DNA from 3 places in the Enterobacter nematophilus genome. Region 2 is predicted to be linked to each of the others. Evidence: predicted binding sites of a transcription regulator. Region 2 holds the regulator's gene; each other region holds the start of a gene.
The links. The regulator sigma-54, encoded in region 2, starts transcription at its own class of promoters, with help from an activator protein. The targets are predictions, from matches to a motif close to GTTGGCACANNTTTCGCTNT.
Positions count from the first base shown of each region.

Region 1: glnK (P-II family nitrogen regulator) is a predicted target of sigma-54. The motif match lies at 3,734-3,753, and genes of this name have one in related genera.
Region 3: OSH03_RS06040 (amino acid ABC transporter substrate-binding protein) is a predicted target of sigma-54. The motif match lies at 3,036-3,055, and genes of this name have one in related genera.

Region 1 is NZ_JAPKNE010000006.1:179,838-187,789, forward strand. It holds gene OSH03_RS16555 (Lrp/AsnC family transcriptional regulator) at 1-6, shown strand, start outside; gene OSH03_RS16560 (SmdA family multidrug ABC transporter permease/ATP-binding protein) at 37-1,809, shown strand; gene OSH03_RS16565 (SmdB family multidrug efflux ABC transporter permease/ATP-binding protein) at 1,802-3,583, shown strand; gene glnK (P-II family nitrogen regulator) at 3,804-4,142, shown strand; gene amtB (ammonium transporter AmtB) at 4,178-5,464, shown strand; gene tesB (acyl-CoA thioesterase II) at 5,549-6,409, opposite strand; gene OSH03_RS16585 (YbaY family lipoprotein) at 6,613-7,140, shown strand; partial or broken gene OSH03_RS16590 (MGMT family protein) at 7,174-7,570, opposite strand; RNA gene ffs (signal recognition particle sRNA small type) at 7,655-7,751, shown strand.
Region 2 is NZ_JAPKNE010000003.1:74,522-82,473, forward strand. It holds gene arcB (aerobic respiration two-component sensor histidine kinase ArcB) at 1-188, shown strand, start outside; gene elbB (isoprenoid biosynthesis glyoxalase ElbB) at 421-1,074, shown strand; gene mtgA (monofunctional biosynthetic peptidoglycan transglycosylase) at 1,071-1,796, shown strand; gene npr (PTS phosphocarrier protein NPr) at 1,835-2,107, opposite strand; gene rapZ (RNase adapter RapZ) at 2,104-2,958, opposite strand; gene ptsN (PTS IIA-like nitrogen regulatory protein PtsN) at 3,004-3,495, opposite strand; gene hpf (ribosome hibernation promoting factor) at 3,578-3,865, opposite strand; gene rpoN (RNA polymerase factor sigma-54) at 3,888-5,321, opposite strand; gene lptB (LPS export ABC transporter ATP-binding protein) at 5,369-6,094, opposite strand; gene lptA (lipopolysaccharide ABC transporter substrate-binding protein LptA) at 6,101-6,655, opposite strand; gene lptC (LPS export ABC transporter periplasmic protein LptC) at 6,624-7,199, opposite strand; gene kdsC (3-deoxy-manno-octulosonate-8-phosphatase KdsC) at 7,196-7,762, opposite strand; gene kdsD (arabinose-5-phosphate isomerase KdsD) at 7,777-7,952, opposite strand, start outside.
Region 3 is NZ_JAPKNE010000001.1:1,267,090-1,275,041, forward strand. It holds gene ybeY (rRNA maturation RNase YbeY) at 1-419, shown strand, start outside; gene corC (CNNM family magnesium/cobalt transport protein CorC) at 504-1,382, shown strand; gene lnt (apolipoprotein N-acyltransferase) at 1,388-2,926, shown strand; gene OSH03_RS06040 (amino acid ABC transporter substrate-binding protein) at 3,328-4,233, shown strand; gene OSH03_RS06045 (amino acid ABC transporter permease) at 4,389-5,129, shown strand; gene gltK (glutamate/aspartate ABC transporter permease GltK) at 5,129-5,803, shown strand; gene OSH03_RS06055 (amino acid ABC transporter ATP-binding protein) at 5,803-6,528, shown strand; gene rihA (pyrimidine-specific ribonucleoside hydrolase RihA) at 6,649-7,590, shown strand; gene OSH03_RS06065 (zinc ribbon-containing protein) at 7,645-7,952, opposite strand, start outside.

The DNA of each region.
Region 1 (7,952 bases), on a different contig from region 2:
GAATAACTTCGTAAAATACCTTCAGGAACAAACCGCGTGCGATTATTTGCCCAATTAAGCTGGTACTTTCGTCGGGAGTGGCAACGCTACCTCGGTGCAGTCGCCCTGCTTATTATCATTGCCATTTTGCAGCTGATCCCGCCGAAGGTGGTGGGCTACGTCGTGGATGGCGTCACTGAACAGCATTACACCACCGCACGGGTGTTGATGTGGGTCGGCACGCTGGTGCTGACGGCGGTCATTGTTTATCTCCTGCGCTACGTCTGGCGCGTGCTGCTGTTTGGCGCGTCCTATCAGCTGGCCGTTGAGCTGCGTGAAGATTTTTACCGCCAGCTGAGCCGACAGCATCCTGAGTTTTATCTCCGCCACCGCACCGGGGACCTCATCGCCCGCGCGACGAACGACGTCGATCGCGTGGTCTTTGCCGCCGGGGAAGGGGTACTGACGCTGGTGGACTCGCTGGTGATGGGCTGCGCGGTGCTGATCGTCATGTCCACGCAGATCAGCTGGCAGCTGACCCTGCTGGCGCTGCTGCCGATGCCGCTGATGGCGCTGGCGATCAATCGCTACGGTGAACAGCTGCACGAGCGCTTCAAGCTGGCGCAGGCGGCGTTTTCATCTCTGAACGATCGCACCCAGGAGAGCATGACCAGCATCCGCATGATCAAAGCGTTTGGCCTGGAAGATCGGCAGTCCGCGCTGTTTGCCGCCGATGCGGCAGACACGGGGGCGAAAAACATGCGCGTCGCGCGTATTGATGCGCGATTTGATCCAACGATTTATGTCGCAATCGGCATGGCAAACCTGCTTGCCATTGGCGGCGGAAGCTGGATGGTGGTGCAGGGCACGCTGACCCTGGGGCAATTGACCAGCTTTGCGATGTATCTGGGGCTGATGATTTGGCCGATGCTGGCGCTGGCCTGGATGTTTAACATCGTGGAGCGCGGCAGCGCCGCCTACAGCCGCATTCGCGCCATGCTGGCAGAAGCGCCGGTGGTCAATGACGGCAGCGAAGCGGTGCCGGAAGGGCGCGGCGTTATGAACGTCGACGTTCGCAAATTTGTCTATCCGCAAACGGAACATCCGGTGCTGGAGAACGTTAGCTTTACGCTGCAGCCGGGCCAGATGCTGGGCATCTGCGGCCCGACGGGGTCCGGAAAAAGTACCGTGCTTTCTCTGCTTCAGCGCCACTTTGACGTCACCGAGGGCGATATTCGTTTCCATGATATCCCCCTGCCGAACCTGCTGCTGGACGAGTGGCGTGGCCGTCTGGCGGTGGTCAGCCAGACGCCGTTTTTATTTTCAGATACCGTGGCGAATAACATTGCGCTTGGTCACCCGTCGGCGACGCAGGAGGAGATCGAGCACGTGGCGCGCTTAGCCAGCGTGCATGACGATATTTTGCGTCTGCCGCAGGGCTACGAAACGGAAGTCGGTGAACGTGGCGTCATGCTGTCCGGCGGGCAGAAACAGCGTATCTCGATTGCCCGCGCGCTGCTGCTGAATGCTGAAATCCTCATTCTGGATGATGCGCTTTCCGCCGTGGATGGCCGTACCGAGCATCAAATTCTGCATAACCTGCGCCAGTGGGGCGACGGACGCACGGTGATTATCAGCGCCCACCGTTTGTCAGCGCTCACCGAGGCCAGCGAAATTCTGGTCTTACAGCACGGGCACATTGCCCAGCGCGGGCAGCATGAAACGCTTGCCGAGAAGCCGGGCTGGTATCGCGATATGTACCGCTATCAACAGCTTGAGGCGGCGCTGGACGATGCGCCGGAACAGGATCGGGAGGCCGCCAATGCGTAAGCTCGGAACGATGTGGCCGACGCTCAAACGTCTGCTGGCCTACGGCTCGCCGTGGCGCAAGCCGCTCTCCGTGGCCGTGCTTTTACTCTGGATAGCGGCGATTGCTGAAGTGAGCGGGCCGCTGCTCATCAGCTACTTCATCGACAATATGGTTGCCAAAAGCTACCTGCCTCTGGGGCTGGTGGCGGGCTTAGGCGTGGCCTACGTTGGCCTGCAGCTGGCGGCGGCAGGGCTGCACTATGCGCAGTCGCTGCTGTTTAACCGTGCCGCCGTGGGCGTGGTTCAGCAGCTGCGCACGGATGTAATGGACGCGGCGCTTCGCCAGCCGCTCAGCGAGTTTGATATCCAGCCGGTCGGGCAGGTGATTTCGCGGGTGACCAACGATACCGAGGTGATCCGCGATCTGTATGTCACCGTGGTCGCAACGGTGTTACGCAGCGCGGCGCTGATCGGTGCGATGCTGGTGGCGATGTTCAGCCTCGACTGGCGCATGGCGCTGGTGGCGATTACCATCTTCCCGGCGGTGCTGATCGTGATGATCATCTACCAGCGCTACAGCACGCCAATCGTGCGCCGGGTGCGCGCCTATCTGGCCGACATTAACGATGGCTTCAACGAAGTGATCAACGGCATGAGCGTCATCCAGCAGTTCCGCCAGCAGGCGCGCTTTGGCGAGCGGATGGGCGAAGCCAGCCGATCGCACTACATGGCGCGTATGCAGACGCTGCGCCTCGACGGCTTCCTGCTGCGTCCGCTGCTCAGCCTTTTCTCTGCGCTGGTGCTTTGCGGTTTACTGATGCTCTTTGGCCTGAGTTCAAGCGGTACGATTGAAGTCGGCGTGCTGTATGCCTTTATTAGCTATCTGGGGCGCCTTAACGAGCCGCTGATCGAGCTCACCACCCAGCAATCGATGCTGCAGCAGGCGGTCGTCGCCGGCGAGCGCGTGTTTGAGCTGATGGACAGGCCGCGCCAGGCCTACGGCACAGATGAGCGACCTCTGCAAAGCGGCGCAATTGCTTTTGATAACGTCTCGTTTGCCTATCGCGAAGACCGGCTGGTGTTGCAGGACATTACGCTGGACGTTCCGTCGCGCGGTTTCGTGGCGCTGGTAGGGCATACGGGCAGCGGCAAGAGCACGCTCGCCAGCCTGTTGATGGGTTACTACCCGGTCACGCAGGGCGAAATCCGCCTCGACGGGCGCCCGCTCGCGTCTCTCAGCCACAATGTGTTGCGTAAAGGCGTCGCGATGGTGCAGCAGGATCCGGTCGTCCTGGCCGATACCTTCTACGCTAACGTGACCCTGGGCCGGGACTACACCCAGGAGCAGGTCTGGGAGGTGCTGGAAAAAGTGCAGCTGGCGGAACTGGCGCGCGGGTTTAGCGACGGGATCAATACGAAGCTGGGGGAGCAGGGGAACAACCTCTCCGTTGGGCAAAAGCAGCTTCTCGCGCTGGCGCGGGTGCTGATCGAAACCCCGCAGGTGCTGATTCTGGATGAAGCGACGGCCAGCATTGACTCCGGCACCGAGCAGGCCATCCAGCAGGCGCTGGCCGCGGTACGCGACCATACGACGCTGGTGGTGATTGCCCATCGCCTTTCCACCATTGTCGATGCCGATACCATTCTGGTGCTGCATCGGGGACAAGCGGTGGAGCGCGGCACGCACCGCGAACTGCTGGAAGCTCAAGGGCGCTACTGGCAGATGTACCAGCTTCAGCTGGCGGGCGAAGAGCTGGCCGCCAGCGTGCGTGAGGAAGAGTCGCTCAGCGCCTGATGCACCAAAACAAAGCAACGCGCTAACAGCCATTCCTGTTGGTGCAATACTGAAACGCACCGTGCACCGACATGGTGCGTTTTTTTTCGCCGGTTCGTTAATGAAGACGGCGTAACGCTCGTTGCACCGCTTTTCTCCCTCGTTTTCATTTCTGGCACACCCCTTGCAATACCTTCTCCGTGAGCTGCGGCCATTACCGAATTCTGACTGGAGGGGATCTATGAAGCTGGTTACGGTGGTAATCAAACCATTCAAACTCGAAGACGTGCGTGAAGCGTTGTCTTCAATGGGTATTCAGGGACTGACTGTCACCGAAGTGAAAGGCTTTGGTCGTCAGAAGGGTCATGCCGAGCTTTACCGCGGGGCGGAATACAGCGTTAACTTTCTGCCAAAAGTAAAAATTGATGTCGCGATTGCTGACGATCAGCTTGATGAAGTGATTGATGTCATTAGCAAAGCGGCCTACACCGGCAAAATTGGCGACGGCAAAATTTTCGTTGCCGAACTGCAGCGCGTCATTCGCATTCGTACCGGCGAATCTGACGAAGCGGCACTGTAAATAACGCCTGGCACACAGTGATAGGGATCGAGAAAATGAAGATAGCAACACTTAAAACGGGTCTGGGTTCGCTGGCACTGCTGCCGGGCCTGGCGCTGGCTGCCCCTGCCGTGGCAGACAAAGCCGATAACGCCTTTATGATGATCAGCACCGCGCTGGTGCTGTTCATGTCTATCCCGGGCATTGCGCTGTTCTACGGCGGCCTGATCCGCGGTAAAAACGTTCTCTCCATGCTGACGCAGGTTGCCGTGACGTTCGCGCTGGTCTGCGTACTGTGGGTGGTTTACGGCTACTCGCTGGCCTTCGGTACCGGCAACGCCTTCTTTGGCAACTTCGACTGGGTGATGCTGAAAAATATTGAGCTGACCGCGCTGATGGGCAGCTTCTACCAGTACATCCACGTTGCTTTCCAGGGCTCGTTCGCCTGCATCACCGTCGGGCTGATCGTGGGCGCGCTGGCTGAGCGCATTCGCTTCTCTGCCGTTCTGATCTTCGTGGTGGTATGGCTGACGCTCTCCTATGTGCCGATTGCGCACATGGTCTGGGGCGGTGGTCTGCTGGCAAGCCATGGTGCGCTGGATTTCGCGGGCGGTACCGTTGTGCACATCAACGCCGCGGTAGCGGGTCTGGTGGGAGCATACCTGATTGGCAAACGCGTGGGCTTCGGTAAAGAAGCGTTCAAACCGCACAACCTGCCGATGGTGTTTACCGGTACGGCTATCCTCTACTTTGGCTGGTTTGGCTTCAACGCCGGTTCCGCAAGTGCTGCAAACGAAATCGCCGCGCTGGCCTTCGTGAACACCGTTGTGGCGACGGCGGGTGCAATTCTTTCCTGGGTATTCGGCGAGTGGGCGGTTCGCGGTAAACCTTCCCTGCTGGGTGCCTGTTCGGGTGCGATTGCCGGTCTGGTCGGTATCACGCCAGCCTGTGGTTACGTGGGGGTCGGTGGTGCGCTGCTGGTTGGTCTGGTCGCAGGCCTTGCGGGTCTGTGGGGCGTCACCGCCCTGAAGCGCGTGCTGCGCGTTGACGACCCTTGCGATGTGTTCGGCGTCCACGGCGTCTGCGGCATCGTCGGCTGTATCATGACCGGTATCTTCGCCGCGAAATCGCTGGGTGGCGTGGGTTACGCAGAAGGTGTCACCATGGTTCACCAGGTGCTGGTACAGCTGGAAAGTATCGCCATTACCGTTGTGTGGTCTGCCGTTGTCGCCTTCATCGGCTATAAGCTGGCGGATATGACGGTGGGTCTGCGCGTACCGGAAGAGCAGGAGCGCGAAGGTCTCGACGTCAACAGCCACGGCGAGAATGCGTATAACGCATAATAAAAAGCAAAACGGCAATCTCCGATTGCCGTTTTTAGTATTTCTTCCCTCTCCCTGTGGGAGAGGGTCAGGGTGAGGGCAAAATCACCCGCGATTACGCATCACCCCTTCCTGCACCGTAGAAGCGACCAGCACGCCGTCCTGGGTATAAAACTCTCCACGCACAAATCCGCGAGCGCTCGACGCTGAGGTACTCTCCACGCTGTAAAGCAGCCACTCATTCATATTGAACGGACGGTGGAACCACATGGAGTGATCGATGGTTGCGACCTGCATCCCTTTTTCAAGGAAGCCAACGCCGTGCGGCTGTAGCGCAACCGGCAGGAAGTTGAAGTCTGACGCGTAGCCCAGCAGATACTGATGCACGCGGAAATCTTCCGGCACTGTGCCGTTGGCGCGGATCCAGACCTGGCGTTTCGGCTCGGCGGTATGGCCTTTCATCGGGTTGTGGAACTCAACCGGGCGGATCTCCAGCGGTTTATCGCAGAGAAACTTCTCTTTGACCTGCGGCGGAAGCAGATGCGCCAGCGCGCGGGCGATATCGGTCTCTGATTTTAGCTCGTCCGGCGACGGTGCTGGCGGCATCACTTTCTGATGCTCATACCCCGGCTCCGGCGCCTGGAATGAGGCGGTCATATAAAAGATAGGCTTACCGTTCTGAACGGCCGCCACGCGGCGTGCGCTGAAGCTGTTGCCGTCTCGCAGAACTTCAACGTCATATACGATCGGTTTAGCGCTGTCGCCAGGGCGTAAGAAATAGCTGTGGAATGAGTGCACCAGACGGTCTGCAGGGACGGTCTCCTTTGCAGCGTACAGCGCTTGTCCAACGACTTGCCCGCCGAAGACCTGACGTAAGCCCAGGTCTTCGCTCTGTCCGCGAAAGAGTCCTTCCTCAATTTTTTCCAGATTCAGTAATGTCAGCAGATTGTTCAGTGCCTGACTCATAGTTGTCCTCAATATACGCCGTAGCGAAAGATAGGCAGAGTATAACGCAGAAATGAAAGTGGTCCGATGGGTAGAATAATCTGAATGTCGGCACGTTTTTAGGCATTAATCGGTGATCTGTGCCACACTTAAAAACGTTATGTGATTGAAACGACATCGGATGGGATCGATCCCGCTGGTGCATTGATGATAAGGAGACTTCAATGAAACTCGTGCCCATGCTAAGTGGTGTAGCTATTGCGGTGGCGTTGTCCGCCTGTGCCGGTAAAAGCGCCCAGGTGCCGGTACCAGCTGCAGATCCGAACGGGATTAATACCCTTTCACAGCAATCCATTCAGCAGCCTAACGTTTCCGGTACAATCTGGATTAAACAGAGAGTCGCGCTGCCGCCGGATGCGGTATTAACGGTAACGCTGTCTGATGCTTCCCTGGCGGACGCACCGTCGAAGGTGCTGGCCCAGCGCGCGGTCCGTACTGAAGGTAAGCAGGCTCCGTTTAGCTTTGTGTTGCCGTATAACCCGTCAGACGTGCAGCCGAATGCCCGTATCCTGCTGAGCGCAGCGGTAACCATCAACGGCAAGCTGGTCTTTATCACCGATACGGTCCAGGAAGCGATTAACCACGGTGGAACCAAAATCGACCTGAATCTGGTGCCGGTGCAGCAAACCGAAGTCCCGGTTGCTCCACAGACCAATCAGCCGTCCCTGCCAACTCCACCGACTCAGATGTAACTGTTGCTATTACCCTCTCCTTCGGGGGAGGGTTTAGTACACCCAGCGGTATTTCTGCAGATCAATCTGTCCTGCTCCCGACACCTGCACACCCTCTGAAAGCAATGCCTGACGCTGACGCTGGAGATCCGGCCCGGTTAACGAGATGGCGCCATGACGGTTCACCACCCTGTGCCAGGGCAGCGTACTCCCTTCCGGCAGGCGTTTGAGGACGCCTCCAACCTGTCGCGCCGCGCGCGGAGAGCCTGCCAGCCGTGCGACATCACCATAGGTAGTGACGTAGCCTTCCGGAATCGAGGCCACGATTTGCCATACGCGCTGGGGAAAGGAGTCGTGTTCGTCCATACCTTCACCTGTGGGGATGTTTGGACCGTCATGGTAAACGAAGATCGTCCTGATTGCTGCGCCTGTTTGCGCAAGAAACCAGCATCCGGTTCCTGGTCGCTTGCAATTGGCTCTTCGCACAGGGATAATGCGCCAGCGCGTTGGTTATCAACGCTCTCAATGGGGGCTCTGTTGGTTCTCCCGCAACGCTACTCTGTTCACCAGGTCAGGTCCGGAAGGAAGCAGCCAGGGCAGACGACGTGGGTGCCGGGATGTAGCTGGCAGGGCCCCCACCCATTTGTGGCCTCATCCCATCTTTCCTGTTTCCCTCTCTTTTTAGCCTTTATCCACAATAATATAATGCCTATACCGTGTAATATATATTTCATCGCCCTGAAATATTATTGTCATAAACATGTAATAATAGACTGGCATTTTATAATTGGACGTCTATTTTCGTCAAAATTCAAAAAAATATAGATCTGGAT
Region 2 (7,952 bases):
GGCATAAAATCAAAGGCGCGGCCGGCTCGGTCGGGTTACGCCACCTGCAGCAGCTGGGTCAACAGATTCAGTCGCCTGATTTACCAGCTTGGGAAGATAACGTGGGTGATTGGGTTGAAGAGATGAAACAAGAGTGGCAGAACGATGTTGCGGTGCTTAAAGCCTGGGTGGACGCCAGAAAAAAATGACCCCGGCTAGACCGGGGTGCGCGAATACTGCGCCAACACCAGGGAAATCGTGGCTGCGCCTGTTTTTTAAAGTAATTTTCTAATGGGCGCCGCCGTAAAAATTTAGGCCGCACGCAGATAAGATAGCAAATCTTAAATGGTTTGTTACATGAATCAGTGAAATGTGTGAAGCATAGCGTTTTAATCAAAATTATTAATGTGCTTCAGCGAGTTGCAAAGAAGGATCGTCAAGATGAAAAAAATTGGTGTCGTCCTGAGCGGATGCGGTGTTTTTGATGGTTCAGAAATACATGAAGCCGTAATCACGCTGCTGGCCCTGGCGAAACAGGGAGCAGAGGTTATCTGTTTTGCGCCCGACAAAAATCAGGCGGATGTGATTAACCATCTGACCGGCGAGCCGATGGCCGAAACGCGCAACGTGCTGATTGAAGCCGCGCGTATTGCCCGGGGAGAGATTCATCCGCTGGCGCAGGCAGATGCCGCTGAGCTGGATGCACTCATTGTGCCGGGCGGCTTCGGCGCCGCGAAAAATCTCAGCACCTTTGCTGCCGAAGGCGCCGCATGCAAGGTGGACCCTGATTTAAAAACGCTGACGCTGGCGATGCATGCCGCGGGCAAGCCGCTGGGCTTTATCTGTATTGCGCCGGCCATGCTGCCAAACATTTTCGATTTCCCGTTACGGCTGACGATCGGAACCGATATTGATACCGCAGAGGTCGTCGAAGATATGGGTGGCGAACACGTTCCGTGCCCGGTCGATGACATTGTGGTGGATGAAGACAATAAAGTTGTCACCACGCCCGCGTATATGCTGGCGAAGAATATTGCGGAAGCCGCCGTGGGTATTGAAAAGCTGGTCGCCCGGGTACTGGTGCTGACGGAATGAGGCGTCAGTTTTCCGCAGGCGCATGGGTGAAACGCCTTCTTCTACGCATCGTTCTCGTGCTGGCGGTGTTATGGGGAGGCGGGCTGGCGGTGTTCAGCATTTTGCCGGTACCGTTTTCAGCGGTCATGGTTGAGCGCCAGCTTAGCGCGTGGTTCTCCGGTGATTTCGGCTACGTTGCCCATTCTGACTGGGTGAGCATGGATGAAATTTCTCCGTTCATGGGGCTGGCGGTTATCGCGGCGGAAGATCAAAAATTCCCGGAGCACTGGGGGTTCGATGTGGCCGCGATTGAAAAGGCGCTGGCCCATAACGAACGTCACGAAAACCGCGTACGCGGTGCGTCAACGCTGTCGCAGCAGACGGCTAAAAACCTGTTCCTGTGGGATGGCCGAAGCTGGGTGCGAAAAGGGCTGGAAGCGGGCCTGACCCTGGGAATGGAAACGGTCTGGAGCAAAAAGCGTATTCTGACCGTTTATCTTAATATCGCCGAGTTCGGCGACGGGGTATTTGGTGTCGAAGCTGCATCACAACGCTATTTTAATAAACCTGCCAGCAGGCTGAGCATGTCGGAGGCGGCGCTGCTCGCGGCTGTTCTGCCTAATCCTATCCGCTTCAAGGCCAGCGCCCCGTCAGGGTACGTGCGAAGCCGTCAGGCGTGGATCATGCGCCAGATGCGCCAGCTGGGTGGGGAAGGGTTTATGGAGAGAAATGCGTTAATGTAGGGCGGGTAAGCGCAGCGCCACCCGCCAGAATAGCAGGCCTAATCTTCGTCGAAGCCGGCGTTAAACAGCGCAATTACCGCCGCCAGGGCTTCCTCTTCCTGAGGTCCGGTGGCTTCTACCTCGATCTGACGCCCCTTGGCGGAGTCCAGCATCAGCAGCGCAATCACGCTGTTGGCTTCCGCTTCGGTGCCTTCGTCATTACGCAGCAGCACTTCTGCATCGAAACCCTGCATCAGCTCAAACAGCTTCATCGCCGGGCGCGCATGCATGCCCAGCTTGTTGGTGATCTCAACGGTTTGTTTTACGGTCATGTTTTACGTTTTTCCAGCGTGCGATGACGGGACTGAACGTTCTTACCGCGCGAGCGGAAATAGTCGGCCAGCTGTTCGGCGATATAGACCGAACGATGTTTACCGCCGGTACAGCCAATCGCTACCGTCAGGTAGCTACGATTGTTTGTCTCCAGCATAGGTAACCATAGCTCAAGGTAGCTTCGCGTCTGGTAGATAAAATTGTGAACTTCTGTGTGTCGGTCGAGGAACGCCGCCACGGGCTTATCCAGACCGGTCATTGGACGCAGTTTTGGATCCCAGTGCGGGTTCGGCAGGAAGCGCACGTCGAAAACATAGTCCGCATCAATCGGAATACCGTGCTTAAAGCCGAAGGATTCGAATACCATCGTCAGCTCGCGCTCGCGTTTACCCAGCAGGCGGGTACGCAGCATTTCCGCCAGCTCGTGAACGGACATCTCTGAGGTGTCGACAATCAGATCGGCACGAGATCGCAGCGGCTCAAGCAGATCGCTCTCTTCGTCGATGGCGCTCTCCAGCGAGAGATTCTTGCTGGAAAGCGGGTGCAAACGACGGGTGTCGCTGTAGCGGCGGATCAGGGTATTGCGGTCGGCATCAAGGAACAGCAGCTGAGGCGAGAACGCGTCAGGCAGGTTACTCATTGCCTGTTCGAAGATCTCCGGGGATTCCGGCATGTTACGCACGTCGATACTGACGGCAGCGGAGGTTTGTCTCTCCGCTAACGTGCGTGCCAGATCGGGCAATAACACGACCGGCAGGTTATCGACGCAGTAAAAACCCATGTCTTCCAGCGCGCGCAGGGCAACGGATTTACCCGACCCTGAACGACCGCTGACAATCATCAGCACCATGTTCCGTTTCTCCTCAGGACAACAGATGTGAAGGCCATCACCTGGTTATGCGTCATCCTGATTGCCTTCTGCTTCAGTGATAATTTGATAAAGCTCTTCATCACTTTGGGCTGAGCGCAGTCGACGGCAGATGGTTTTATCCGCCAGACGTTTAGCAACCAGCGAAAGCGTATGCAGATGGGTCTTGGTCTGGTCGGCAGGCACCAGCAGCGCGAAGAGGAGATCGACGGGCTGGTTATCAATGGCGTCAAAAGCGATTGGCGTTTCCAGCTGCACAAACACACCGACGGCACGCAGGGTGTCCTCTTCCAGCTTGCCGTGCGGGATCGCGATGCCGTTGCCGATACCGGTACTGCCCATCTTTTCACGGGTCAGAATTGCTTCGAACACCACCTGCGGCGGCAGGCCCAGCTGTTTTGCAGCCAATTCACTGATGATCTCCAGCGCACGTTTTTTGCTCTGGCAGTGAACGGCACTGCGGGTACATTCCTGGTTAAGGACATTGCTCAGTTGAAGAGCGGAATCGTTGTTCATCATAATTTCACCTAAGCGCTAACTGTACAAATGGCCTGTTGTGTTTCACAACAGGCCGTCCTGCACCCGTTAACTGCCCGGACAATTAGTGTTGTTTCAGTTTATCTTTATGTTTATTGAGCTGTCGCGCAAGCTTGTCAATCAAGCCGTCGATAGCCGCGTACATGTCCTGCCCTTCCGCACTGGCATGGAGCTCACCCCCGTTTACATGCAGGGTCGCATCCGAGATATGAGTCACTTTCTCCACTTTTAACACAACGTAGACCTGGTTGATCCTTTCGAAATACTGCTCGAGTTTCGCGAACTTAGCGTTCACGAAGTCACGTAAGGCCTCAGTAATCTCGACGTTGTGTCCTGTGATATTGAGCTGCATAGTGTCTTCCTTATCGGTTGTGTCAGACCAGCTGTTTACGCTGGTTAGACGGCGGAATGGATAAAGACTCTCGATACTTCGCAACAGTACGACGTGCCACCATAATACCCTGATCGGACAGCATGGAGGTCAACTTACTGTCACTTAGTGGCTTCGCGGGGTTCTCCGCGGCGATCAACTTCTTCACCAGGGCGCGAATCGCCGTTGAGGAGGCTTCGCCGCCACCCTCGGTGTTCACATGGCTGGAGAAGAAATACTTAAGCTCAAAAATACCGCGCGGACTGTGCAGATACTTCTGCGTGGTAACGCGGGAAATGGTGGATTCATGCATCTCGACGGCCTGGGCGATATCCGCCAGCACCATCGGTTTCATATACTCTTCGCCCTGCTCAAAGAATGCCTGCTGCTGTTCAACGATGCAGCGGCTCACGCGAAGCAGGGTATCATTCCGGCTCTCCAGGCTCTTTATCAACCATCGCGCTTCCTGAAGATTGCTGCGAATGTATTGATTGTCGGAGTCGTTGCGCGCGCTGGTACACATGGAGGCGTACTGCTGGTTGATTTGCAGGCGAGGGATGCTGTCAGAGTTCAGTTCAACGACCCAGCGGTCATTGTGTTTTCTGACCAGCACGTCCGGGATAACGTACTCGGGTTCGCTGGTCTGGATCGACTGACCGGGACGCGGATCGAGGGACTGGATGAGATTTACCGCCTCTTTCAGCACCTCTTCCTTCAGGCGCGTCACGCGCATCAGGGTGCGGAAATCGTGGTTAGCCAGAAGATCCAGATGATCGCTGATGATTAAGCGTGCCTCGTCGAGCCACGGTGTTTCTTTGCTGAACTGAGAAAGCTGGATCAGCAGGCAATCGCGCAGATCTTTCGCGGCCACCCCGACCGGATCGAAGCGCTGAATGCGTTTCAATACCGCTTCAATCTCCTCAATCTCAATCTCTTCATCGCCCATGCTTTCCAGAATGTCGTCCAGCGTGACGGTCAAATAGCCGGTGTCATCAACGGCGTCGACAATCGACGTGGCAATGGCGCGGTCGGTATCGGAGAAGGGGGTAAGCTCTACCTGCCACATCAGGTAATCCTGCAACGACTGGGTGGTTTCACCCTGGTAGACCGGTAGCTCGTCGTCCTGGTAGTCTGCACGCGTGCCGGAAGGGGTGCCGGCGGTATAGATTTCATCCCAGCTGGCATCCAGCGGAAGCTCGTCCGGCATCTCTTTTTGTTCGAGTGCATCCGCGGTGTCGAGCGCTTCTGTGTCCTGCAACTGCTGGGTATCTACCTCGTCATGAAGATCGGCTTGCTCCAGCAGGGGGTTGCTGTCCAGCGCCTGCTGGAGCTCCTGCTGGAGTTCTAAGGTGGACAGTTGCAACAGACGAATTGCCTGCTGTAACTGCGGCGTCATCGCCAGCTGTTGGCTGAGCCTTAATTGCAAACCTTGCTTCATGTTCAGAGCATTTTTCTCCGGTTCGGCGTTACGTTACCTCTACCCTATCAGAGTCTGAAGTCTTCCCCAAGATAGACGCGCTTAACATGATCGTCTTCGAGGATCTGCTGTGGCGTACCGTGAGCGATCAGATTGCCCTGGCTCACGATATACGCGCGTTCACATACCGCCAGCGTTTCACGAACGTTGTGGTCGGTGATCAGCACGCCAAGCCCGCTGTCACGCAGATGCTCGATAATGCGTTTAATGTCGATAACGGAGATCGGGTCAACGCCCGCAAACGGTTCATCCAGAAGGATAAACTTCGGATTGGCGGCCAGCGCGCGCGCAATCTCAACACGACGACGTTCACCCCCGGACAATGCCTGGCCCAGGCTGTCGCGCAGGTGCTCGATGTGAAACTCTTCCATCAGCTCGTTGGCGCGATCCTGACGCTGTTCGTTGGTCAGGTCGTCGCGAATTTGCAGGACCGCCATCAGGTTATCAAAGACGCTCAGACGACGGAAAATAGAGGCTTCCTGCGGCAGATAGCCGATGCCACGGCGCGCGCGCGCGTGCAGCGGCAGCAGGCTGATATCTTCATCGTCAATAATAATGTTGCCGGCATCGCGCGGCACAATGCCAACCACCATGTAGAAGGTGGTGGTTTTACCCGCACCGTTCGGGCCAAGCAGGCCCACAATTTCGCCGGAGTTGACGGTCAGACTGACATCTTCTACGACACGGCGGCCCTTATAGGCCTTCGCGAGATTTTTTGCAGTTAATGTTGCCATAGCGAATTAGTTACTCTTCTTCTGTGCCGGGGCCTGGCCCTTGCCTTTGTCCTGCAGCTGCGACGGAACCAGCACGGTGGTTACGCGTTTGCCTTTCTCGCTGGAGGCCTGCATTTTTTGCTCTTTCACCAGATAGGTAATCTGGTCACCGGTAATATTGCTGTCCAGCTGTTCCAGGTACGCTTTTCCGGTCAGGATGACCAGATCCTTCGCCAGCTCATAGTGCATATGCGAGGCGTGGCCCTTCACCGGCTTGCCGTTGTCCTGCATCTGGTAGAAGGTGGCCGGGTTGCCGTAACCATCAATGATCTCTTTGCCCTGCTCGCCGCCCGGACGGGTAACGACCACTTTATCGGCGTTGATTTTGATGGTGCCCTGCGTCACGACGACGTTACCCGTGAAGGTGACGACGTTACCCTGCATATCGAGAGACTGGGTGTCGGACTCGATATGGATCGGCTGGTCGGTATCGCCCGTTACAGCAAGCGCGGGGAGACTGGCCGCCAGCATCGCGCTGGCGATAATTACTTTAAGGCTGAGTTTGTTTGTTTTGAATTTCATAGGAGGTTCTAACCTTTTCAATCAGCTCGGCGTTCTTGCTGCGTAAGTTCCCGCGCATTCTTAAACCGCTGGAATTAAATGTTGTGCCATACAGTGTGACCAGATCCTGCGACGTCACGTCCTGGGTTACCAGGTTGATCTGGGCATTATCCGTCGTAATTTTTCGCAGTTGCGAGTCAGCGGTCAGGGCGTTGACTTCAACGTGGCCATACAGATAAAGCATACGGTCATTTGTCAGTTTGGCCCGATCTGACTTAATTGACCACGTCGGCACTTTGTCTTTATCGAAAGTGGTCATGACAGGTTGGGTAAACCACGAAACGCCGTCATCGGAAAAGTATTCAACGTGCTGGGCAATCAGGCGATAGTTCAGCGCACCTTCCGGGCTATAGACCACGGTGTCGCTGTGATCGCTTTTATAGGTTGGATCGTTATTGTTGACGACTTCCGTTTGCGTATCGTCGCGATCGGCAAGGTTAACGCCAATCAATACCAGTGCGACAAGCGAAAGCAGAATGATAACCCAACGTCTGGTTTTACTCATATCGATTGCCCTTTGGCTTCATCAAGCTTGCCCTGCGCCAGCAGAAGCAGATCGCAGACTTCACGGACGGCACCCCGGCCACCGTTGATGTGGGTAACGTAGTCAGCGCGTGGGATCAGCAGCGGATGAGCATCAGCAACCGCGATGCTAAGACCGACTTCAGCCATCACCGGCCAGTCAATCAGGTCGTCCCCGACGTAGGCCACGTTTTCCGGTGCGATAGCCAGTTTACCCAGTAAATCGTTGAACGCTGCCATCTTATCGGATTGACCCTGGTAAAGATGGGTAATGCCTAAGGTTTCACAGCGGTCTTCTACCAGTTTAGCTTTTCGTCCGGTGATGATAGCAACCTCGATACCTGAGGTGAGCGCACAGCGGATACCGTAGCCGTCGCGAACGTTAAACGCTTTCAGCTCTTCACCGTTATTGCCCATGTAAATCAGGCCATCGGAAAGTACGCCATCCACATCCAGAATGAGCAGACGAATATTTTCCGCCTTTGCCATCATCTGGGTACTGACCGGACCATAACAGGTTGCAAGGGATGCACCCGCATTACTCATTGTCTTATCCTTTATTACACTACGCCAGCGCGCAGCAGATCATGCATATGTACCACACCCAGCAACTGGTCGCCATCGGCAACCATAACGGAGGTGATATGGCGGGACTGCATCAGGTTCAGCACATCCACGGCCAGCGTACCCGGACGCACGCGAATGCCGCCGGGCGTCATCACATCGGCAATGCCGA
Region 3 (7,952 bases), on a different contig from region 2:
GCATGCCAGAAGAGGCACAGTTTCAGAAATGGCTGGATGCGGTAATCCCCCAGTTTCAGGAAGAATCAGAAGTCACGATTCGCCTGGTGGATGAAGCGGAAAGCCATGAGCTTAACCTGACCTACCGCGGGAAAGATAAGCCGACCAACGTGCTCTCGTTCCCGTTCGAAGCGCCGCCGGGCATTGAGATGCCGCTATTGGGCGATCTGATCATCTGCCGTCAGGTGGTGGAACAGGAAGCCAAAGAGCAGCAAAAACCGCTGGAAGCCCACTGGGCGCACATGGTGGTACACGGCAGCCTGCACCTGTTGGGCTACGACCACATTGAAGATGACGAAGCGGAAGAGATGGAGTCCCTTGAGACAGAGATAATGCTTGCTCTGGGCTATGAGGATCCGTACATTGCCGAGAAAGAATAGTCAGTTACTGACTACCATGCCGCCGCGCAAGGACATAGCGCGGCGGTTAACGTTGAACTAACAAGAGAACCCTTAACAAACGCCATGAGCGACGACAATTCACACAGTAGCGACACGACAACCAGTAAAAAGGGATTTTTCTCCCTCATTCTGAACCAGCTTTTCCACGGCGAACCGAAAAACCGTGATGAACTGCTGGAGCTGATTCGTGATTCCGGGCAGAACGACCTTATCGACGAAGATACGCGCGAAATGCTCGAAGGGGTGATGGACATCGCCGACCAGCGCGTCCGCGACATCATGATCCCCCGCTCGCAGATGATCACCCTGAAACGTAACCAGACGCTGGACGAGTGCCTCGATGTGATCATCGAATCCGCCCACTCGCGTTTTCCGGTCATCAGCGAAGATAAAGATCACATCGAAGGGATTTTGATGGCCAAAGATCTGCTGCCGTTTATGCGCAGCGATGCCGAAGCCTTCAGCATGGAAAAAGTGTTACGCCAGGCCGTGGTTGTGCCGGAAAGTAAACGTGTGGATCGGATGCTGAAAGAGTTTCGCTCTCAGCGTTACCACATGGCGATTGTTATTGATGAATTCGGCGGCGTCTCAGGTCTTGTCACGATCGAAGATATTCTTGAGCTGATCGTGGGCGAAATTGAAGACGAGTACGACGAAGAAGAGGATATCGACTTCCGTCAGCTCAGCCGCCACACCTGGACCGTGCGCGCGCTGGCCTCGATTGAAGACTTCAACGACGCCTTCGGTACCCACTTCAGCGATGAAGAGGTCGATACCATTGGTGGGCTGGTGATGCAGGCCTTTGGCCATCTTCCGGCGCGCGGTGAGACCGTTGACATCGACGGTTACCAGTTCAAAGTGGCAATGGCCGACAGCAGACGTATTATACAGGTTCACGTCAGAACGCCGGACGATTCACCGGTGCCAAAACTGGAAGATTAATGTAAATGGCATTTGCCCCATTGCTTGAACGCCAGCGCGTCCGTTTGCTGCTGGCGCTGTTACTCGGAGCCAGCGGTACGCTGGCTTTTTCTCCTTACGATATCTGGCCCGCCGCCATTCTCTCCCTGATGGGGCTTCAGGGATTAACCCTGAATCGTCGTCCGGTACAGGCCGCTGCCATCGGCTACTTCTGGGGGCTGGGGCTGTTTGGTTCCGGCATTAACTGGGTCTACGTCAGCATCGCCCAGTTTGGCGGGATGCCGGGGCCGGTTAACGTCTTCCTGGTCGTCCTGCTCGCCGCCTATCTCTCGCTCTATACCGGTCTGTTCGCCGGCATTCTCTCTCGCCTGTGGCCTAAAACCACCTGGCTGCGCGTCGCCATTGCCGCGCCGGTTGTCTGGCAGATTACCGAGTTCCTTCGCGGCTGGGTACTGACCGGCTTCCCGTGGCTGCAGTTCGGCTACAGCCAGATTGACGGCCCGCTAAAAGGGCTGGCGCCGGTCATGGGCGTTGAAGCGATTAACTTCCTGCTGATGGTGGTGAGCGGCCTGCTGGTGCTGGCGCTGGTCACGCGCGGCTGGAAGCCGCTGGTTGCTGCGCTGGTGCTGTTCGCCCTGCCCTTCCCGCTGCACTATATCCAGTGGTTCACGCCCGAGCCCGAGCGCGCCATGCAGGTTTCCATGGTGCAGGGGAATATCCCGCAGTCCATGAAGTGGGACGAAAAAGAGCTGCTGAACACGCTGAAGATCTACGCCAACGCTACCGAAGAGGTGATGGGTAAATCGCAGCTGATTATCTGGCCGGAATCCGCTATTCCCGATCTGGAAATTAACCAGCAGCCGTTCCTGAACATGATGAACGACCTGCTGGTGGCGCGCGGCAGCACGCTGATTACCGGCATTGTTGATGCACGTCTGAACCAGCAGAACCGCTACGACACCTACAACACCATTATTACGCTCGGCAAAGACAGCGAATACAGCTACCACTCCACCGACCGGTACAACAAGAACCACCTGGTGCCGTTCGGTGAATTTGTGCCGCTGGAGTCGATCCTGCGTCCGCTGGCACCGTTCTTTGACCTGCCGATGTCCTCCTTCAGCCGCGGCCCGTACGTTCAGCCCCAGCTGCACGCGCACGGTCTGGCCCTGACGGCCGCTATCTGCTACGAAATTATCCTCGGCGAGCAGGTACGGGATAACTTCCGTCCGGATACCGACTATCTGCTGACCATCTCCAACGATGCGTGGTTCGGGAAGTCTATCGGCCCGTGGCAGCACTTCCAGATGGCGCGCATGCGTTCCCTGGAGCTGGCGCGCCCGCTGCTGCGCAGCACCAACAACGGCATCACCGCGGTGATTGGTCCGCAGGGTGAAATCCAGGCCATGATCCCGCAGTTTACGCGCGAAGTGTTGACCACTCACGTCACGCCAACCACGGGGCTGACGCCGTACGCCCGCACCGGCAACTGGCCGCTGTGGATCCTGAGCGCGCTGTTTGGCTTTGGGGCTGTGCTGATGAGCCTTCGTCAGCGTCGGAAATAATCTTACCCCTCACCTGGCCCTCTCCCCATAGGGGAGAGGGAAGAATCCTGTACACATTTCAATTTCCCGCTCCGCCTTTTCCCCTCTCCCTTCCTGGGAGAGGGGAAATCCTGGCACGCCTATTGCTTTGTTTATTCACGCAAACGCAGTTTGGCTTAACGTGCAACCTTGTCGCACCAGCGTAGATCGTCGGTAGCACCGAAACGGTGCAACGGGAGATTATTGCCTCTGAATGGTGCGGCGCGCTTCGCAAAAATAAACAATAACGCAGCAAAATCTTTACATTAAGCCAGACTAAATGTTAACAAGCTTGCATAACACTGCACTCGCATTGCGCGAGATATAACAACATCACAATGGGTATCAATGCGTCACTGGCGCTGATAAGAAAGGAGTTGGGTATGCAATTACGTAAACTGGCCACAGCAATGCTGGTTATGGGAATGTCCGCAGGCGTGGTTCACGCTGAAGACGCTCCGGCAGCAGGCAGCACTCTCGACAAGATTGCCAAAAACGGCGTCATCGTGGTCGGCCACCGTGAATCTTCCGTCCCGTTCTCTTACTACGACAACACGCAAAAAGTCGTGGGCTATTCACAGGATTACTCCAACGCTATCGTTGAAGCTGTGAAGAAAAAGCTGAACAAACCTGACCTGCAGGTGAAGCTGATCCCAATCACTTCACAGAACCGTATTCCACTGCTGCAAAACGGCACCTTTGACTTCGAGTGTGGCTCCACCACCAACAACCTCGAGCGTCAAAAACAGGCGGCCTTCTCTGACACCATCTTTGTCGTGGGCACCCGTCTGCTGACCAAGAAGGGCGGTGCGATCAAAGACTTTGCTGACCTGAAAGGCAAAGCGGTCGTTGTGACCTCCGGTACCACTTCTGAAGTCCTGCTGCACAAGCTGAACGACGAGAAGAAAATGGATATGCGCATCATCAGCGCGAAAGACCATGGCGACTCCTTCCGTACGCTGGAAAGCGGTCGTGCCGTCGCGTTTATGATGGATGACGCCCTGCTGGCGGGCGAACGTGCGAAGGCGAAGAAACCAGACAACTGGGATATCGTCGGTACCGCGCAGTCTAAAGAAGCCTACGGCTGTATGCTGCGTAAAGACGATCCGCAGTTCAAAAAGCTGATCGATGACACTATCGCTCAGGTGCAGACCTCCGGCGAAGCGGAAAAATGGTTCGACAAATGGTTCAAGAACCCGATTCCACCAAAAAATCTCAATATGAACTTTGAACTGTCTGACGACATGAAAGCGCTGTTCAAATCTCCAAATGACAAGGCTCTTAACTAATTAGAACAACAGGGGCGGGATCTCCTGCCCTCTCGATTGTCGGGAAGCATGGACAGACTATACGCTGAGTGGTCGTTCCCCACTCAGCGCGAAAAATGAGCTTCTCACCAATCTTCGAGGGTAGCGCTGCTACCCTCTTTTTTCTGGAGTTTATTATGTCAATAGACTGGAACTGGGGCATATTCCTGCAACAAGCCCCGTTCGGCAACACCACCTATCTTGGCTGGCTGTGGAGCGGCTTTCAGGTTACCGTGGCATTATCGATAACGGCGTGGATTATCGCGTTTCTTGTCGGTTCTTTGTTCGGTATTCTGCGCACCGTCCCTAACCGTTTCCTTTCAACAATAGGCACTCTGTATGTGGAACTGTTCCGTAACGTTCCGCTCATCGTGCAGTTCTTTACCTGGTATCTGGTCATCCCGGAACTGCTGCCGGAAAATATTGGCATGTGGTTCAAGTCGGAGCTGGATCCGAACGTGCAGTTCTTTGTCTCCTCCATGATGTGTCTGGGGCTGTTTACCGCTGCGCGCGTTTGCGAGCAGGTGCGTGCCGCCATTCAGTCATTGCCGCGTGGACAAAAAAATGCGGGCCTGGCGATGGGCCTGACCCTGCCACAAACCTACCGCTACGTGCTGCTGCCTAACGCCTACCGCGTTATCGTTCCACCAATGACCTCTGAGATGATGAACCTGGTGAAAAACTCGGCCATCGCCTCAACCATCGGCCTGGTGGATATGGCTGCACAGGCAGGCAAGCTGCTGGATTACTCCGCTCACGCGTGGGAATCCTTCACCGCGATCACGCTCGCCTATGTTCTGATTAACGCTTTCATCATGCTGGTGATGAACCTGGTTGAACGCAAAGTACGCCTGCCGGGCAATCTGGGGGGCAAATAATGTACGAATTTGACTGGAGTTCTATTGTTCCATCCATGCCTTACCTGCTCGATGGCCTGGTGATTACCTTAAAGATCACCGCGATCGCTATCGTCGTGGGTATCGTCTGGGGCACCCTGCTGGCCGTCATGCGCCTGTCGAGCTTTAAGCCGCTCGCCTGGTTTGCGACTGCCTACGTTAACGTCTTCCGCTCCATCCCGCTGGTGATGGTGCTGCTGTGGTTTTATCTGATTGTTCCCGGCTTCTTACAGAACGTGCTGGGGCTGTCGCCGAAAACCGATATCCGCCTGATCTCTGCGATGGTGGCGTTCTCGATGTTTGAGGCCGCTTACTACTCAGAGATTATCCGTGCGGGTATTCAGAGTATCTCCCGTGGGCAGTCCAGCGCCGCGCTGGCGCTGGGAATGACGCACTGGCAGTCCATGCAGCTCATCATTCTGCCGCAGGCGTTTCGCGCCATGGTTCCGCTCCTGCTGACCCAGGGTATCGTGCTGTTCCAGGATACCTCTCTGGTTTACGTTCTGAGCCTGGCGGACTTCTTCCGTACCGCGTCGACCATCGGTGAACGTGATGGTACGCAGGTCGAGATGGTGCTCTTCGCGGGTGCGGTCTATTTTGTGATTAGTTTAAGCGCGTCGCTGTTGGTCAGCTGGCTGAAGAAAAGGACGGTATAATGATTTCCCTGAAAAATGTTTCTAAATGGTATGGGCACTTTCAGGTGCTGACCGACTGCTCCACCGAAGTCAAAAAAGGCGACGTGGTGGTGGTGTGCGGGCCGTCCGGTTCCGGTAAGTCCACGCTGATCAAAACCGTTAATGGGCTGGAGCCCGTGCAGCAGGGCGAAATTGTTGTTAACGGCACGAAAGTGAACGACAAGAAAACCAACCTGGCCCAGCTTCGCTCTCACGTCGGCATGGTGTTCCAGCATTTTGAGCTGTTCCCTCATCTCTCCATTATCGAGAACCTGACGCTGGCGCAGGTCAAAGTGCTCAAGCGTGATAAAAAAGCGTCGCGCGAAAAGGGGCTGAAGCTTCTGGAGCGCGTGGGGCTTTCTGCACATGCCGATAAGTTCCCGGCACAGCTTTCCGGCGGCCAGCAGCAGCGTGTGGCGATTGCGCGCGCGCTGTGCATGGATCCGGTGGCGATGCTGTTCGATGAGCCGACGTCGGCGCTCGATCCGGAAATGATCAACGAAGTGCTGGACGTGATGGTCGAGCTGGCGCACGAAGGGATGACCATGATGGTGGTGACGCACGAAATGGGCTTCGCCCGTAAAGTGGCCAACCGCGTGATCTTTATGGACGAAGGGAAAATTGTCGAAGACTCACCGAAAGAAGAGTTCTTCGCCAACCCGAAATCCGAACGCGCCAAAGATTTCCTCGCAAAAATCCTGCACTAATCTTCCCGGTGCGCAATCTGCGGATTGCGCACTGCTTCACGCTTTCACTCAGTTCCTCTCGTCGGCGTCACACTGCAGCGTTAACCTTGTCACAAAATAACGCTACGTATGGAGAACGCTATGGCACAGCCAATTATTCTCGATTGCGATCCGGGTCATGATGACGCGATCGCTCTCGTCCTCACACTTGCCTCCCCTGAACTGGACGTAAAAGCCGTCACCTCGTCCGCTGGAAACCAAACGCCGGACAAAACCCTGCGCAACGTTTTACGAATGCTGACGCTGCTTAACCGCGTCGATATTCCCGTCGCCGGCGGGGCCGTGAAGCCGCTGATGCGCGAGCTGATCATTGCCGACAACGTTCATGGCGAAAGCGGGCTGGACGGTCCGGCACTGCCGGAGCCGGGCTTTGCGCCGCAAAACTGCACCGCCGTGGAGCTGATGGCGAAGGTGCTGCGTGAAAGCACGGAGCCCGTAACGCTGGTCGCCACCGGACCGCAAACCAACGTTGCGCTGCTGCTGAACAGCCATCCGGAACTGCACGGTAAAATCGCCCGTATTGTGATTATGGGCGGCGCGTTGGGGCTGGGGAACTGGACGCCTGCAGCGGAGTTCAACATCTTTGTCGACCCGGAAGCCGCGGAAATTGTTTTCCAGTCGGGTTTACCAATTGTGATGGCGGGGCTGGATGTTACCCACCGTGCGCAGATTATGGCGGACGATATTGAACGCTTCCGCGCCGTGGGCAACCCGGTTGCGACAACCGTAGCCGAGCTGCTCGATTTCTTTATGGAGTACCACAAAACCGAGAAATGGGGCTTCCACGGCGCGCCGCTGCATGACCCGTGCACCATCGCCTGGCTGCTGAAGCCTGACATGTTTACCACGGTGGAGCGTTGGGTTGGCGTGGAGACGCAGGGGAAATACACCCAGGGGATGACGGTGGTGGATTACTATTCGCTGACGGGGAATAAACCGAATACGACGCTGATGGTGGATATCGACCGGGAGGCGTTTGTGGATTTACTGGCAGAGAGGCTGGCTTACTATAGTGCGGCCTGATGCCCCCACCCTGGCCCTCTCCCACCGGGAGAGGGAACAAACCTGCGCTTTTACTTATGGCTCAAACGGCCGACGCTGGAACTGATCGTGCCCGCACTTCGGACACAGCGGCAACACATCCGGCGTGTATACCGCAATATGGTGATGGCACTTCTCGCACACCAGGTTCCCCAGCCCCACCACTTCACCGCTCTGGTAGACGCCGTGGTGGTTCAAGTCCTGGAACACCTCACGCCACTCCAGCTGGGTTTTATCGGTAATATCCGCCAGCTCCTGCCACAGGCTCTCTTTGATCACCCGCATAAAGACGCTGTCGGCAATCTCATCCTGGCTCTCTTCGTAGCTGCGCGCGAACTCTTCCA